DNA from 3 places in the Alishewanella maricola genome. Region 2 is predicted to be linked to each of the others. Evidence: predicted binding sites of a transcription regulator. Region 2 holds the regulator's gene; each other region holds the start of a gene.
What was found. Region 2 encodes FNR, which switches genes on or off when oxygen is low (the NO sensors DNR and NnrR bind a similar motif). Its sites were predicted from a motif close to TTGATCTAGATCAA; they were not measured.
Positions count from the first base shown of each region.

Region 1: a site for FNR is predicted at 1,520-1,533, ahead of JAO78_RS00780 (high-potential iron-sulfur protein). Genes of this name have one in related genera too.
Region 3: a site for FNR is predicted at 3,103-3,116, ahead of JAO78_RS03275 (HP1242/YdcH family protein). Genes of this name have one in related genera too.

Region 1 covers NZ_JAEINI020000001.1:152,682-157,726, forward strand. Annotated here, with positions in the region: gene JAO78_RS00775 (DUF819 family protein) at 31-1,269, opposite strand; gene JAO78_RS00780 (high-potential iron-sulfur protein) at 1,589-1,879, shown strand; gene JAO78_RS00785 (substrate-binding domain-containing protein) at 2,207-3,235, shown strand; gene pstC (phosphate ABC transporter permease subunit PstC) at 3,439-4,833, shown strand; gene pstA (phosphate ABC transporter permease PstA) at 4,840-5,045, shown strand, end outside.
Region 2 covers NZ_JAEINI020000004.1:340,902-345,946, forward strand. Annotated here, with positions in the region: gene ttcA (tRNA 2-thiocytidine(32) synthetase TtcA) at 1-862, opposite strand, end outside; gene uspE (universal stress protein UspE) at 931-1,863, opposite strand; gene fnr (fumarate/nitrate reduction transcriptional regulator Fnr) at 1,961-2,665, opposite strand; gene JAO78_RS08670 (sulfite exporter TauE/SafE family protein) at 2,701-3,375, opposite strand; gene ccoS (cbb3-type cytochrome oxidase assembly protein CcoS) at 3,365-3,544, opposite strand; gene JAO78_RS08680 (heavy metal translocating P-type ATPase) at 3,541-5,045, opposite strand, start outside.
Region 3 covers NZ_JAEINI020000001.1:669,411-674,455, reverse strand. Annotated here, with positions in the region: gene JAO78_RS03290 (cation diffusion facilitator family transporter) at 164-1,069, shown strand; gene JAO78_RS03285 (GGDEF domain-containing protein) at 1,138-2,289, shown strand; gene JAO78_RS03280 (DsrE family protein) at 2,301-2,849, opposite strand; gene JAO78_RS03275 (HP1242/YdcH family protein) at 3,185-3,436, shown strand; gene JAO78_RS03270 (AraC family transcriptional regulator) at 3,535-4,434, opposite strand; gene exaC (acetaldehyde dehydrogenase ExaC) at 4,594-5,045, shown strand, end outside.

The DNA.
Region 1 (5,045 bases), on a different contig from region 2:
GCTGGCTTTTTTTATGTGTAGAAAGCAACCTTAAGGCGCAGCAAACTGCAGCATAAGCCCACACAGGTAAGCACCATAAGTGCCGACACCATAACCGAGTACCGCTAATAATACCCCGACCGGCGCGAGTGACGGGTGAAAGGCCGCTGCGACAATGGGAGCCGAGGCCGCACCCCCGACATTCGCTTGGCTGCCCACAGCCAGATAAAACAATGGCGCTTTAATCCACTTTGCCACAATGACCAGTAAACCGGCATGAATGGCCATCCACACTACGCCAACTACAAACATAATGGGGTAATCTAAAATAGCGCGGATATCCATTTGCATACCAATACTGGCCACCAGTATATATAAAAACACTGAAGCCATTTTAGATGCGCCTACGGCTTCCAGTTTTCTGAGTTTGGTGTTCGATAATAATAACCCCAGCGTCGTGGCTACCACCACCAACCAGAAAAAGGTACTGGTCAGGCTGTACATGGCTAATTGTGGCGCTTCTTTGGCTATCCAAGGCGCAATACCATCGGCAGCAAAATGTGCTATGGCTGTGGCACCAAAACCTACCGCAATAATCAACATCAAATCATGCAGTTGCGGTATCCGTGCATGCTGCGCTTGATAGTGTTCGATACGTTGTTTTAACTCGCGAATGGCGCTGGTGTCCGCTCCGGTTTTCTTATCAAAACTCTCAGCGCGACTGGCCCAAATTAATAACACCGCCATCCAAATATTCGCCATGATCACGTCAACGGTGATCATCACCGAAAAAATCGTGTTATCCACTTCAAACACTTCTTTCATCGCGGTTTGATTGGCGCCACCACCAATCCAGCTACCGGCAATGGTGGTCATGCCACGCCAAATATCGCCACCTAGGGCATCAGGCGCAAGGCTACCAACAATTAATAACGCGATGGGCCCACCGATCATAATGCCCAAGGTACCTGTGAAAAACATAATTAAGGCTTTAGGCCCTAGCCCTAAAATCGCTTTAAAGTCGACGCTTAATGTAAACAGCACCAAGCTAGCGGGGAGTAAGTAACGTGAAGCGACATGATAAATCGACGAGCCTTCTGCATCGATTAACCCAAAAGTATTTAACAGTGACGGTAAAAAATAGCAAAGTAACAAGGCGGGAACAAAACGATAAAACGCTTGGCAATAACGGTGACTGCTGTGGCTGGTATAAAATACCACCCCCAGAATGACCGTAATGACGCCAAATAACACAGCATCATTGTTAAACAGAACAGCAGAGTTTTGCATGGTGTGGTTTTCCTGAAGTCTTTTGCTTCCTATTACGTCTTAAAACAACAATAACGCAGACAGGGTGGGGCTGGCTAGCATGCGTTTTTGATCGCTATTGAAAAATCGACCAAAGCGGTAAAAACGAGGTTTGATGGCGGTGAGGGCTGCAAAGCAAAAATTTATGCGCTAATAAATACGAAATCATCTACACTGAATTTAGCATGGCAATAGTTAAACCAAAGATGGCGTGGCACAACTCAGTGGAAACTTGATGCTTATCAAATCCACAACGCGCATTCATCAGTATTATAATAAGCAACAATGCAGGAGAAACAACATGAATAATATTAATCGTCGCAATTTTTTCAAGATCTCTGCCGGTGCAGTGATTGGTATGACCGTGGGTGGCGTTAGCTTAAGAGCTTTTGCTGCCGAGCCGGTAAAGTTAGATGATCCATTAGCGGCCGCAATGAAATACACGCACAAGTCTGAGAAAGCCGATCAGAAATGTGCAAACTGTAGTTTAGCGCAAGGCGCCGATGGTGATGAATGGCGCCCATGTGCTATTTTCCCAGGTAAATTAGTGGCCTCTGAAGGCTGGTGTTCTGCTTGGGTTAAAAAAGCTTAACGCAAGCGGCACAAGTGTTTGAGCCTAGTGAAGTCAACCGGTGTTAACTTTACTAGGCTTATATTGTTGAGTTTTTTTAGACAGTAAGCTTAACAAAAAAGCTTTATTTTTATCTTTTGTGTAAATGTGATCCACTATTTTGATCTGTTAATGGCAGATATTGCGACCCCGTAGCCTGTTTCTAAATTCACTCTTTTAAAGCGCGTCTCTCACGACAATACTGATATAGATAAATGACAATATTTTTTGCATTGTCATATTTATGCAATACAACCTTGGCACACTGACCTCGTTGAACATAAACCCATGCAATTGAGGATTGAATCTATGCAGGTCAAATCGTTTTCTAAGTTGGCTCTAATCACTGCTTTAAGTATCAGTTTTGCGGCAACTGCGCAAAGTGCCCGTGACACCATTCAAATTGCTGGCTCGTCTACCGTGCTGCCATTCTCATCTATTGCGGCAGAAGAATTTGGCAATAACTTTGCTCAGTTCAAGACGCCTGTTGTGGGCTCAGGCGGTTCTTCAGGTGGTTTGCGTCAGTTTTGCCAAGGCGTTGGTACCAATACTATTGATGTAGCAAACTCATCGCGGAAAATTCGCCCTGCGGAAGTAGAGGCGTGTAACGCCAATGGTGTTAAAAATATTATTGAAGTGAAAATAGGCTACGACGGTATTGTATTTGCCTCACGAGTGGATGCCGGAACCTTTGCTTTAAAACCTGAACATGTTTTTCTAGCGCAAGCAGCGCAAGTGCCACAAAACGGTAAAATGGTGGCGAACCCTTACTCACGTTGGTCGCAAATTGATAAGTCATTACCTGATCAAAGTATCTTGTTAGCCATCCCCGGTTCTAACCATGGTACGCGCGAAGTGTACGAAGAAAAAGTGGTTTTAGAAGGGTGTAAGTCTTTGCCTGAAATCAAAACCATGTCAAAGGATCAGCAGGGTGAATTTTGTTTAGCCATGCGTACTGACGGTGCCGTAGTTGAAATTGCGGGTGACTACACTGAAACCTTAGCGCGTTTACAAGCACAAAAAGACGCGGTGGGCGTATTTGGTTTAAGCTTCTATGAATCAAACCGTGATCGCATCAAAGTTGCTACAGTTGACGGTGTTGTTCCAACGGTAGAAAACATTATTTCTGGTGCTTATCCGGTTTCTCGGCCACTGTTTTTCTATGTGAAAGGCGAGCATATTGGCGTGATCCCTGGTTTACAGCAATTTGCTGAATACTTTGTATCGGATGCGGCCTCGGGTGAAGCCAGCCCGCTAGAATTTGCCGGTCTGATCCCATTGGCGGATGACGAGCGTGCTGAAATTTTAGCGGCGATTCGTAGTAAAAAGTCACTGTAATTTCAGTATTCTAATAAAACCACCGCAAGGTTAATGCAGGTCAGTTAAGCCTCACCGCTAACTGATCAGCATACTTGTAAAGGTGGTTTTTTTTAGTTTGTGCTAAACAATAGGGTTGTTTGCTGTGACTGTCATAAAACTGCAACTTTAGCGCGTTATCCTGCCCCCCACTTAATTGTCCTCTGTGCGAAAGCGGAGCTTTGATGAATAATCTGTCTTTAATTTTTGTACTGCTGATCTTCATGGCGATTGCCTATCAATTTGGCATGACTCGGAGCCGGCGCATGGCGGGCGGTCAGAACAGTGCCAGTATGCATTCTCGGCCACATCATTACGGCATGATGGTCGGCTTATGGGCGGTGTTACCGCCATTTCTGTTGTTATTATTGTGGAATTGGCTGGCGCCCGGTGTGCTGCAAACGCTGACGTTAGCGACGGTGCCTGCAGAACTGTTAACCGATAGCGAACAAGCTGCGGTATTGATGCGCCGTATTAGTAATTTAGCCAGTAATTTTGGGGTAGTTGCCGAAGCCGCTGATTGGGAAGTGGCTGCAGCGAGTTATCTGTCGGCATTGCAGCAGAAAAGCGCCTTAATGTTAACCGCGTTAATGTTTATCTTGGCATCGCTAGGCTTATTGCTCAGCTTTAAAAAGATCCAACCGTCACTCCGTGCGCGTCATCAAGTTGAAAAAGCCTTGATGGCCGTGTTATTGCTTTGCTCAACCGTCGCCATTTTAACCACGGTGGGTATTGTGTTATCGATGGTGGGCGAAACCTTAAAATTCTTTTCATTTATCAGCCCTGCAGACTTTTTCTTTGGCACTACTTGGAATCCGCGTTTTTCTACCGTCGGTTTAGCCGAAGGGTCGTTAACCGGAAGCCAAGGGAGCTTTGGTTTACTCCCTTTGTTATCGGGCACCTTATTGGTGGCTTTGATTGCCATGTTAGTGGCCATTCCACTAGGTTTGATGGTGGCAATATATCTAGCCGAATACGCCCCACAGCGGGTACGAAATACCGTTAAACCGATTATCGAAGTGTTGGCCGGTATTCCTACGATTGTCTATGGCTTTTTTGCACTGGTAACGGTTGGCCCTTTTTTCGCTGAGTTCGGGCAAAGCATCGGTATGACGATTCGTGCGACCTCAGCACTGACGGCCGGGGTGGTAATGGGCATTATGATTATCCCGTTTATTTCATCGTTATCCGACGACATTTTAACTCAGGTACCAAAATCCTTGCGTGATGGTTCTTTAGGCTTGGGTGCAACAAAGTCTGAAACCATTCGGCAAGTCGTGTTACCGGCGGCGCTACCCGGCATTGTAGGGGCCGTGTTACTGGCAGTGAGCCGGGCGATTGGCGAAACGATGATCGTGGTGCTTGCCGCAGGTAACAGCCCAAGCTTAACCGCTAACCCGTTTGAAGCCGTCTCGACCGTTACCGTAACCATTGTTAATCAATTAACGGGTGATAACGACTTTGCTAGCCCGCAATCTTTGGTGGCTTTCGCATTAGGTTTAACCCTGTTTGCCATTACCTTGCTGCTGAATATCGTGGCATTGGTGATTGTGCGTAAATACCGTGAACAATACGAGTGATCCCAAATGACGACTGAACTTAACACCGTAACCAACGCGAACAAGGCTTACAGCAAAGTACAGCAACAAGTGGTGCGCTCGTTAAAAAAACGCCATCGCCAAGAAAAGCTATTTAGAACCGCAGGTTTATTGGCGGTATCGGCCAGTATCTTATTGGTGATCTTACTGTTTGTGAATATTTTTGCCAAAGGGCTACCGGCGTTTTGGCAGCA
Region 2 (5,045 bases):
CAACCGGAATGCTGGGGATGGTCGCTTTATCAAATGCTAAATCACCCTCAGTCGCTAAAGCGTCGCCCTTCGTCAGCCCTGCGAAATTAAACAGCGATTTATCTGCTAAATGTGATGGCACGATGTTTTGCATGGCTTGAAACATGGTCTCGATGCGCCCAGGAAAGCGTTTATCCCAATCTTGCAGCATTTCTTTGACCACTTGGCGCTGCAGGCCGTCTTGTGAGCCACAAAGGTTACAAGGGATGATCGGAAACTCACGCGCGACAGCGTATTTTTCAATGTCTTTTTCTTTGCAATAAGCTAAAGGTCGGATCACGATATGTTCACCGTTGTCACTGACCAGTTTAGGCGGCATCGACTTCATCTTGCCACCATAAAACATGTTTAAAAACAGGGTTTCAAGCATATCATCACGATGATGGCCTAACGCAATTTTAGTGGCGCCCAGCTCTTTTGCAGTACGATATAAAATGCCCCGGCGCAAACGTGAACACAGCGAACAGGTGGTTTTACCCTCTGGAATTTTATCTTTGACTATCGAGTAGGTATCTTCAGTAACAATCAGATATTCAATACCCAGCTGGTTTAAATACTGAGGTAATACCTCAGCAGGGAAGCCAGGTTGTTTTTGATCGAGGTTAACAGCAATAAGGCTAAAATTTACCGGCGCGGATTGCTGTAAATTCATCAGGATATCGAGCATGGTGTAAGAGTCTTTGCCGCCAGAAAGGCAGACCATGATCTTATCACCTTCTTCAATCATGCCGAAATCAGCAATGGCTTGACCCACACCCCGGCGCAATCTTTTGTGTAATTTGTTCAGATTGTATTGAGCTTTTGCTTGTGCTGCGTGCGACATCAGTAACTACCCGCCAGAAAAAAGGCGCTCATTATACCCAACCTCGCGCCTTTACCAAAGTCTGATAGTTAGCTTTTTTCAAGCGGACAAATAAAGTCAGCCGGTTTCATGGCTAATACATCGCAATCTAGGCGGTCGATGACATGTTCAGCGGTATTACCAATGATCGCCGCGGATAAGCCCGTACGCCCAATAGTGCCGATAATGACCATTTCGGCATCCAGCTTTTTGGCCAGTTTCGGGATCACGTCTTCGGGCATACCTTCTAACACATGACATTGCTCGTTACTAATTTGATGTTTTTCGGCCAGACTTAATATCGCATCTTTATGATGGCGGCGTAGGGTGTCATTGTATTCTTGTGGATTAAACTCGGGGATCTCAATTGCGATATTCACCGGGGTGCCGGGGTAGGCATTGACTAAATGCACCCTAGCATCGAGTAATTGCGACATTTGTTGTGCTTTGTGGATCACTCGTTGATTTAATGACAGGTGATGCTCTTGCTCACTACCCGCATTAACGGCAGCAATGATATTGCCTTTAGCAGGCCAAGCATGATCTTTAACTAACAATACTGGGCAAGGACATTTACGCAAAATATGCCAATCGGTCGGCGTAAAAATCATCGATTTTAAAACATCATGATCATGCGTCCCTTTGATCACCAGATCATAATTATTATCTAAGACGGTTTTCACTACGGCTTCAAAGGGGCGATTGTGCCAAACCACGTGCATTTTGATGTTTAAACCCAAGGCGCTGGGTTGTTCTAAAAAGGTTTTGACCCAAAGCTCGCGATCTTTAATCACCGACTGTTTCATCGATTCGCGCTCGTCACCCGATAACATGGTGGTCATCTCGTAAGAGAATTCATAAACACTAAGAAAAGCGGTCAGTTGACAGCCTTGTTTGCGGGCAAGTTCGATGGCTCTATCGAGCGCTTTTTGCTCATCAGCGCTCGGATCTAAAACCACTAACACATTATTGTAAATAGACATTAAAGCTTCCCTCTTAAGTCAATCAGCTTATCTAAGTGTAGACCAAGATAAGCGATTAATAGGGATTTATGTTTGTGCTATATCAAGTTAAGGGGAGTTAACATTGGCCTGAAAGCGCGGTTAAGCTGGGAGCATCCAAAATGGTGATAAGTTTGCCATCAACTTGAATGATTTCATCTTTGTGCATTTTACTCAGCAAACGGCTGATGGTTTCTACGGTCAAGCCCAAATAATTACCAATGTCGCTGCGGGTCATACTGAGCCGGAAGGCTTTTTCAGAAAAACCACGATTGCCATAACGAGAAGCCAAATGATTTAAAAAAGTTGCCAATTTTTGCTCTGCGGTTTTACGATTTAACAGCAACATCATTTGTTGATCAGATTGAATATCTTGGCTCATTAAACGCATCATTTGCTGGCGTAGTTTAGGTAATTGACTTAACAGATTTTCAAGGTTTTGATAGGGTATTTCACAAATCATACCGGTTTCTAAGGCTTCAGCATAGCTGGCATGTTTTTCAGTATTGATGGCGTCAAAACCAATGACATCGCCAGGTAAATGAAAGCCGGTGATTTGCTGCTCACCTTGTGAGGTGAGCGTAAAGGTTTTAAAAGAACCCGTGCGGATGGCATACAGCGATTTAAGCTCGTTACCGCTTTCAAACAACATATCGCCTTTGTGCAAAGGGCGTTTTCGCTGAATAATATCATCAAGTTTGCTCATTTCTTGCTCACTGAGCGAAAACGGTAAACACAGTTGACTAAAACCGCAATCCTGACAATTTATAGCTGAACGTTGCATCACACACACCCTTTTACCCTTAATAGGGTAACAGCTTAAAAAACTAGTCTATGCAAAGCAAGCCATATTGTGTAAATACCATAAACCGCTAACAATAATGCCGCACTGTAACGAAACCATAATTGGTTTTTTAGTTTGACTAGGCTATTAGCCGCGGAGCCAAATACCAGTAACGCCGGTAAGGTGCCGACGCCAAAAAGTAACATGATCAGTGCACCGCTACTGGCACTGCCGCTGGCTAAACTCCAACTAAGGGTCGAATAAACCAAACCACAAGGCAAAAAGCCCCATAACATGCCATAGCTTAAGGCTTTACCACTGCTATCAAGCGGTAATAAGCGTTTGGTATAAGGTTGGATAAAGCGCCACAAACCTTGCCCTGCGCGCTCTAAGCGTGTTAAACCAAACCAAAGTCTCGCAATATACAGCGCCATCGCCAGCAATAATAAGCCGGCCAATAAACGTAACCCAATAAAAGTGGCCCCGGTAATGCCCATAGCGGTCGCACCAAAATAACCAACAAGGCCACCAAAGCAGGCATAAGTAATCAAGCGGCCAAGGCTTAACAACAGTTGTAAGCGAAACTTTTGCCAAGCACTTTGGGCAGGCATGGCAAATTGTAAGGCGGCAACAATACCACCGCACATGACTAAACAATGGCTGCTGCCTAAAAAGCCAATCAGCAGCGCCGCGACATAATCAATGTTCATCAGGCTTGTTCGGTGGTGTCGCTTTGGGCTTATCTTCGTCGAACAAGATACTTAAGCCTTCTTTTTCTAAATCTTCAAATTGCTTTGAGCGCACCGCCCAAAAGAAGATACCAATGCCAATAGCCACAAACAGGATGGCAATCGGGATCAGTACATAGATAATGCTCATTTTTTCAGTAACCTCAATGAATTGGATACCACTAACAGCGAGCTAAACGACATGCCAATCACGGCAATGTAAGGGGAAACAAAACCCGCAACGGCTAGAGGGATAATAACCAGATTGTAGCCCACTGACCAGCCAAGGTTCTGTTTGATCACCCGGGCGGTTTGTTTGCCACCTTGAAGAAGGTTTTGTAATAAGCGTAAATCGGCTTTTAAAAATACCACATCTGCTTGGTTTTTCGATAAATCGGTGCCAGATTGCACCGCAACTGAAATATGCGCAGCGTTAAAGCTCGGACTATCGTTAATACCGTCACCCAGCATCAGCACTTTGGCACCTGTTGCGATTAATTGTTGGATCTCGGTGACTTTATCTTCAGGGCTGCAGCCTTTGTGCATAAAGTCGAGTTTTAACGCTGCGGTTAATTGTTCTGCTTGTACCGAGTGATCACCGGTTAACATCCCCAGTTTATAGCCTTGCTGCTGAAGTTGCTGAATTAACGCCGTCGCTTCTTCGCGTAATTTATCGACGAGTTGCAACTTGGCTTGCAGTTGGTTATCGAGAGTAAAATACACCTGCCATTCTGGCTCTGCTGGTACGCCACAAAATTGTGCGCTGCCCACTTTGAGTTGCTGGCCTTGCCAACGAGCACGAATACCGGCGCCAATGGCTACCTGTACGTCGTTTAATGTTAGGGGCTGCGTTAAATACGGCGCAAAGGCCCGGGCAATCGGATGCTCAGAATATTGTTCTAAATTGGCCACTAAGTTAAGTAAATCGGTTTCAGCAAGGGCAGGGTTGACCCTGTGCACCTGTTGTAAGCTAAATTTACCTTCAGTTAAGGTGCCGGTTTTATCTACCACGATATGGCTAATGTTGGGTAAAACCTCAAGCACTTGAGCATTTTTAATCAGCACGCCTTGTCGATTTAATCTGGCCAAGGCACAGGTTATCGCCGTGGGGGTCGCTAAGCTAAGGGCGCAAGGGCAGGTGGCAACTAACACCGATAGGGTGACCCAAAATGCGCGGCTAGGATCCCACCAGAAATACCAAAGTAAGAACGTGAGCAGGGCGATCACCAATAAACGCTCGACAAAATACTTGGCTAATTGGTCGGTTTTTTCGACTAGTTTCGGTTTTTGGCTCAGCGTCAGTTGTTGTAATTGAATGATTTGACCCAAGCGCGAATGGGCTAAAACTCGGCTTACTTGCACCTGTAATAAACCATCGTGATTAACGCTACCGGCCAATACTGTATCGCCAATTGTTTTACTGATCGCGCGATATTCACCGGTTAACATCGACTCATCAACTGAGCTTTGCCCGTCTTTTACTATGCCATCGGCGGGCAGGGTTTCACCGGCTTTAACTAAGATGATATCGCCCGTCTGTAAGCGCCGAGCCGATGTGGGCTGTGGCCCTTGCTCGGTGTGAAGGGTGGCCGTAACCGGCATGATTTTTAATAAATTACTGGTCGCTTCGCGGGCTTGCGCACGGGCGCGGA
Region 3 (5,045 bases), on a different contig from region 2:
TCTCAATACCTCCCCGCTGTTCATGTGCTTGCCTTATGTTCATAATAAATCATGGTAAAAAAACCTTTGTTCTTCCTATATTTAAAAATAGATGATATTCATATCATGGTGGCAGTATTTTGCCCTCATTTCATCAAAATTACTCAGCCGTAGGATACCGCTCATGCCCCATTCACACCACCACGGCACAGAAAACCTTGGCGATGGCAAACTACTTGTTGCCGTGGTCATCAACGTTTTACTCACCGTAGCACAAATTATTGGCGGTATTATCTCGGGAAGTTTATCGCTGATTGCCGATGCCCTGCATAATTTAAGCGATGCCGCTTCGCTGGGGATCGCCATTTTTGCTCGCAAGATAAGCCGTAAACCCGCCGATGAATTGAAAACCTTTGGCTATAAACGGGCCGAAGTGATTGCAGCGCTAATTAACCTCATCACATTGATCATTATTGGTTTATATCTTATTTACGAAGCGTTATGGCGTTTAGCTGATCCACAAGAGATCGCTGGTTGGCTGGTGGTCATTGTGGCCAGTTTTGCGTTGCTTGTCGATGTGGTCACCGTGCTTCTGACCTATGCGCAATCAAAAAACAGCATGAACATCAAAGCCGCCTTTTTGCATAATGTCTCCGATGCTCTCGCCTCCGTTGCAGTGGTTATCGCCGGCACCTTAATTTTACTTTATCAATGGTACTGGGTGGATACCTTGTTGACACTGCTGATTGCTGGCTATGTGCTATGGCAAGGCTTTAGCATGCTGCCTAAAGCTATCCATTTATTGATGGATGGCACACCTGAGCATATAAACATCCCACAGGTTATTGCGGCCATGCAAGCGTTAGATGGCGTAACAAACGTGCACCATGTGCATATCTGGCAAGTCGATGAACAGCACAGTGCGCTTGAAGCGCATGTTGTGGTGGAAAACATTGATGTGGCAGAACTGGAGAAAATAAAAACCACCTTAAAAGCACTATTAGCCCGTGAGTTTCGTATAGGTCATACCACCTTAGAATTTGAGCATGCCACCCTGACTAACTGCAATAACGCGCAAGTTTGTCATTAATTTTGTTATGCTTGTAATGAGATTTTTAAAGCGGACTCGTCACTTCTTTGCCTTGTCCTGAGGAATACATGCATTTACCCACTGTTGTGATATTAGCTCTGGTAATAAACCTGATCGTGGGTTTTTATTTGTACTTACTTTATCGGCGCAAACCCAAAGATCGCTGCTTTCGACTTTGGTCATTCTCATCCATCAGTTTTGTGCTGGGTGGCACGCTCGTTGCCTTACGCCCTTATGATATTGCCGCGTTTTTCACCTTCTTTGTTGCTGATTGCTTGTTGTTATTGGCGCCAATATTGGTGCTGGCGGGGCTCATTCAATTTTCACGTTTTCGCTATACGCGGCGGCGGCGCCAACAAGCTTTTGCGCTATTAGCATTGACCGCAGTCGCTTTATTAAGCGTACATCAACACCCCGGTATCTTGAGTGTGCTAATCGCACTGGCTATTGGTATCACCTTTTGTTTATGTGCTATTTTGCTTCAAAAATCGGTAATTACCGAGCCCACCTTTACCCGCACCTTACAAGGTATTTTTCTACTGCATGCGCTAACCATGTTTACCCAAGTAATGTTGATCCTTTGGCAATGGCAATCATTAAACAGTAATGGCTTACCCGAAAGCTCTGTTTATACTCTGCTAAGTCATATTTTATTGACCACCTTTACCGCCCTATTGCTACCCTGGTTATGCTTTTTGAAACTAGAACGCAAGCTCACCTTAAAGTCGCAACGCGATGGCTTAACCAAATTGGCCAATCGTGAGCATTTTTTCAATCAGGTGGAACGTTATTGGCAACAACAGCGGCCTTTGCCTGCCGTATTAATGATGATCGATATCGATTTCTTTAAAAAAATTAACGATAAATTTGGCCATGCGGTAGGCGATAGCGCTATAAAAGCCGTGGCACAGTTGTTATCAAAACAATTACGTTGTAACGATATTATTGGCCGCATTGGTGGTGAAGAATATGCTGCACTACTTATCGATCTAGATGAGGCCACCGCACTCAAAATTAGCCAACGACTCTGTGAACAAGTTGAAAAACAACTGCAATTTGTGGCTGATGCCAAGGTCGAACTGACCATCAGTATCGGTTTAGTGTATGTAGATACCTCACAACACGACTACGTGAGTGCGCTAAAAGCCGCAGATGAAGCGCTTTACAGCAGCAAGCGTGCTGGCAGAAATACCGTAACCCTCGGCGCAGTTGGGCTTTGACATCAAGAATTTTAGAATGGATTAATGGCAAAACCTTGCTGTTGCAATAGCACCTGAGCAGTCATCGCAGAAAGCGCCATATTTACACCGGGTAGCAAGTCAGCATTACTGATGCCATTAGCAGCAGCACTTTGCCCACAAAGGTAAAATTTGACTCCCTTTTCCTGTAGTTGTGCGATAGCAGTGGCGCTGCTATTTTTTAGTCCATCTTTATTGGCGGCATAAAATTCTGGGTTCGTCATCTCTAAAGAGGCACTGCCATGCACTACCACGGCCAGCTGAATATTTTCTATAGGCACACCCGCTGCAACATGCATATTGATAAATCGAGCCGCACTTTCTATCGACCGATTTAGCTTGCCTGGTTCTGCCGCTTTAGCGACGTCGAAAGCCAGCTTAAATACCGTATTGGCGGGCACCGGTTCAGTTTGTTGCACAGGTGCTGTCGGCCCGAAATCGTTAAACACGGGGCCGGTTTTAAAATTGTCCAGCTGCGCAGCTAAGGCATTTTCAGTGCAAAGCAATAAGGGGATTAATAAAAGAAAACGGTGTATTTGCATGGGAGTGTCCAACGATTGTTTATAAAGACTATACCTAGCACCCGCGTAATCAACAAGCCTAAAGAACATCAGTTTAAGCCGGTGAGCGCGCAACATTGAGCAAGTAGTCAAACGAAAAAACCGCTTTCAATGCGTTATCCAATACTTGTCAGAACCGTCTGCATCCAAAGTTCTATTAGCCCGGCGGTTAACTATTGAACGGTTTTTTTAAAATCAACATTTAAAGCCTGCCCCTGTGGTTTCAAACAACGCTGTGACCGAGATCAATAAACCTTATTTAATTTACGCCTATACTTATCAGAGTAAGACAGTAATTAATCGCATAAGGAAATAATATGACGCTTGAAAAACATAGCTTTCTCAGTGAGTTTCCCGATCATCACCATACTATTCGCCATTTAAAGATGCATGATCGGCACTTTGCCAAGTTATTTGATGAATACAACGACTTAGATCACGAAGTATTTAGTATTGAATCTGCCGGTATCCCTACTACGGATGACAATTTAGAGCAGAAAAAAATGCGCCGTGTTCAGCTTAAAGACTCGCTGCTTGCCATGGTAAAAAAAGAAGAAGCCGCGCAATAACACCAAGCCAAATAATCTTATTAACCACAGCTACGCTTAACAAAAAAGCGTCACTGTGGTTTTGCAGTTTTCGGCATCGCTAGCCGTTTTCGCGGCGGCTAATTGGCTTTAGCGATATGGATAGGCGCTGCCCCAAAGGTTTGTTTAAACACCCGGCTAAAGTGGCTTGGGTTATTAAAGCCTAACTGATAACACACTTGGCTTATCCGCTCGCCAGTTTGCAGTAACCGATAAGCCTGTTGTAAGCGCAATTGCTGCTGCCACTGCGCTGGGGTTACCCCAAAAGCTAATTTAAACTGCTGATAAAATTTACTGCGGCTCATGCAGGCAATTTTGCATAACGTTTCAATTTGAATATCTTCGCTCAGGTGTTGCTCAATATAGTTCAGCACATTACCCAGCGGTGTTGTTTGGTTGTTTTGCTTACAACTGGCCAACAGTAATTCGCGGCTTTGCTGCTGCAATAAACGGGTAATCAATTCGTTTAACGACAATTCAATTAAATAGTCACGGTGCTGCTCGTTTTCACTGAACAGCGTGATCATTTTTTGCAGTAACTGCTGCGTTTGCGAATTATGCTGGCCGTGTACCAGTTTCGGCACATAATGAAAAAAATCGCTATGGCTAATTTCTTGTTTGAAATTCAACGCATCGGCCACCTTACGAATTTTATCGGTACTGATTTCAATGGCAAGGCAGGTAGTGGGTTGTTGCAGTGATGCCTCTGGAAAGTCGATAAGTACCTTTTGCCCAGGCGCCAGCACAAAAGATTGATGCGGTAAGAACGCGCTGTGGTATTGGCAATCGGCGACATGCATGACTTTTTTGCCCGTTAGCATACCGCAAAACAATAACTCGCTAGAGTGTAGCGCCACCTGCTGCGCATCTTGATAGGTGTCATAAATACTGAGTTCAGCATGCTCACCGGCAAAGCTCACTTTGTTTTCAACAAGCACATTAATGCGTTGGCGTTTTTGGGTGAGTACCGATGTTGTCATAGTCTCCCTCTGTTTGGACAAATAGACAAAAAATCTGGACTAGCAAGCAAGCGTGTTGAACACAGCTCCGCTAATGTGAACCTATGGCGGCTAAAAAACAATAACTTCCCGCCAGATTTAGGTAATGAATTACTAAACTATTTAGACAAAGGATAGACTATGATTTATGCAAATCCAGGTACAGCGGGTGCCTTAGTTAACTTTAAAGCGCAATATGGTAACTATATTGGTGGTGAATGGGTCGCCCCCATTAAAGGCCAGTATTTTGATAACAAAAGCCCGGTAAACGGCAAGGTGTTTTGCCAGATCCCTCGTTCGAGTAAAGAAGATATCGAATTAGCGCTCGACAAAGCGCATCTCGCTAAAGCCGCCTGGGGTAGTACCTCTGTAGCGGCACGCAGTAACATTTTACTGAAGATTGCTGATCGTATGGAGCAAAACCTAGAGATGTTAGCCGTCGCGGAATCTTGGGATAACGGCAAAGCCATTCGTGAAACCCTGGCCGCCGATATACCACTGGCAATTGATCACTTCCGTTATTTTGCTGGGTGTATACGCGCCCAAGAAGGCAGTATTGGCGAGATTGACGAAACCACTGTTGCCTACCATTT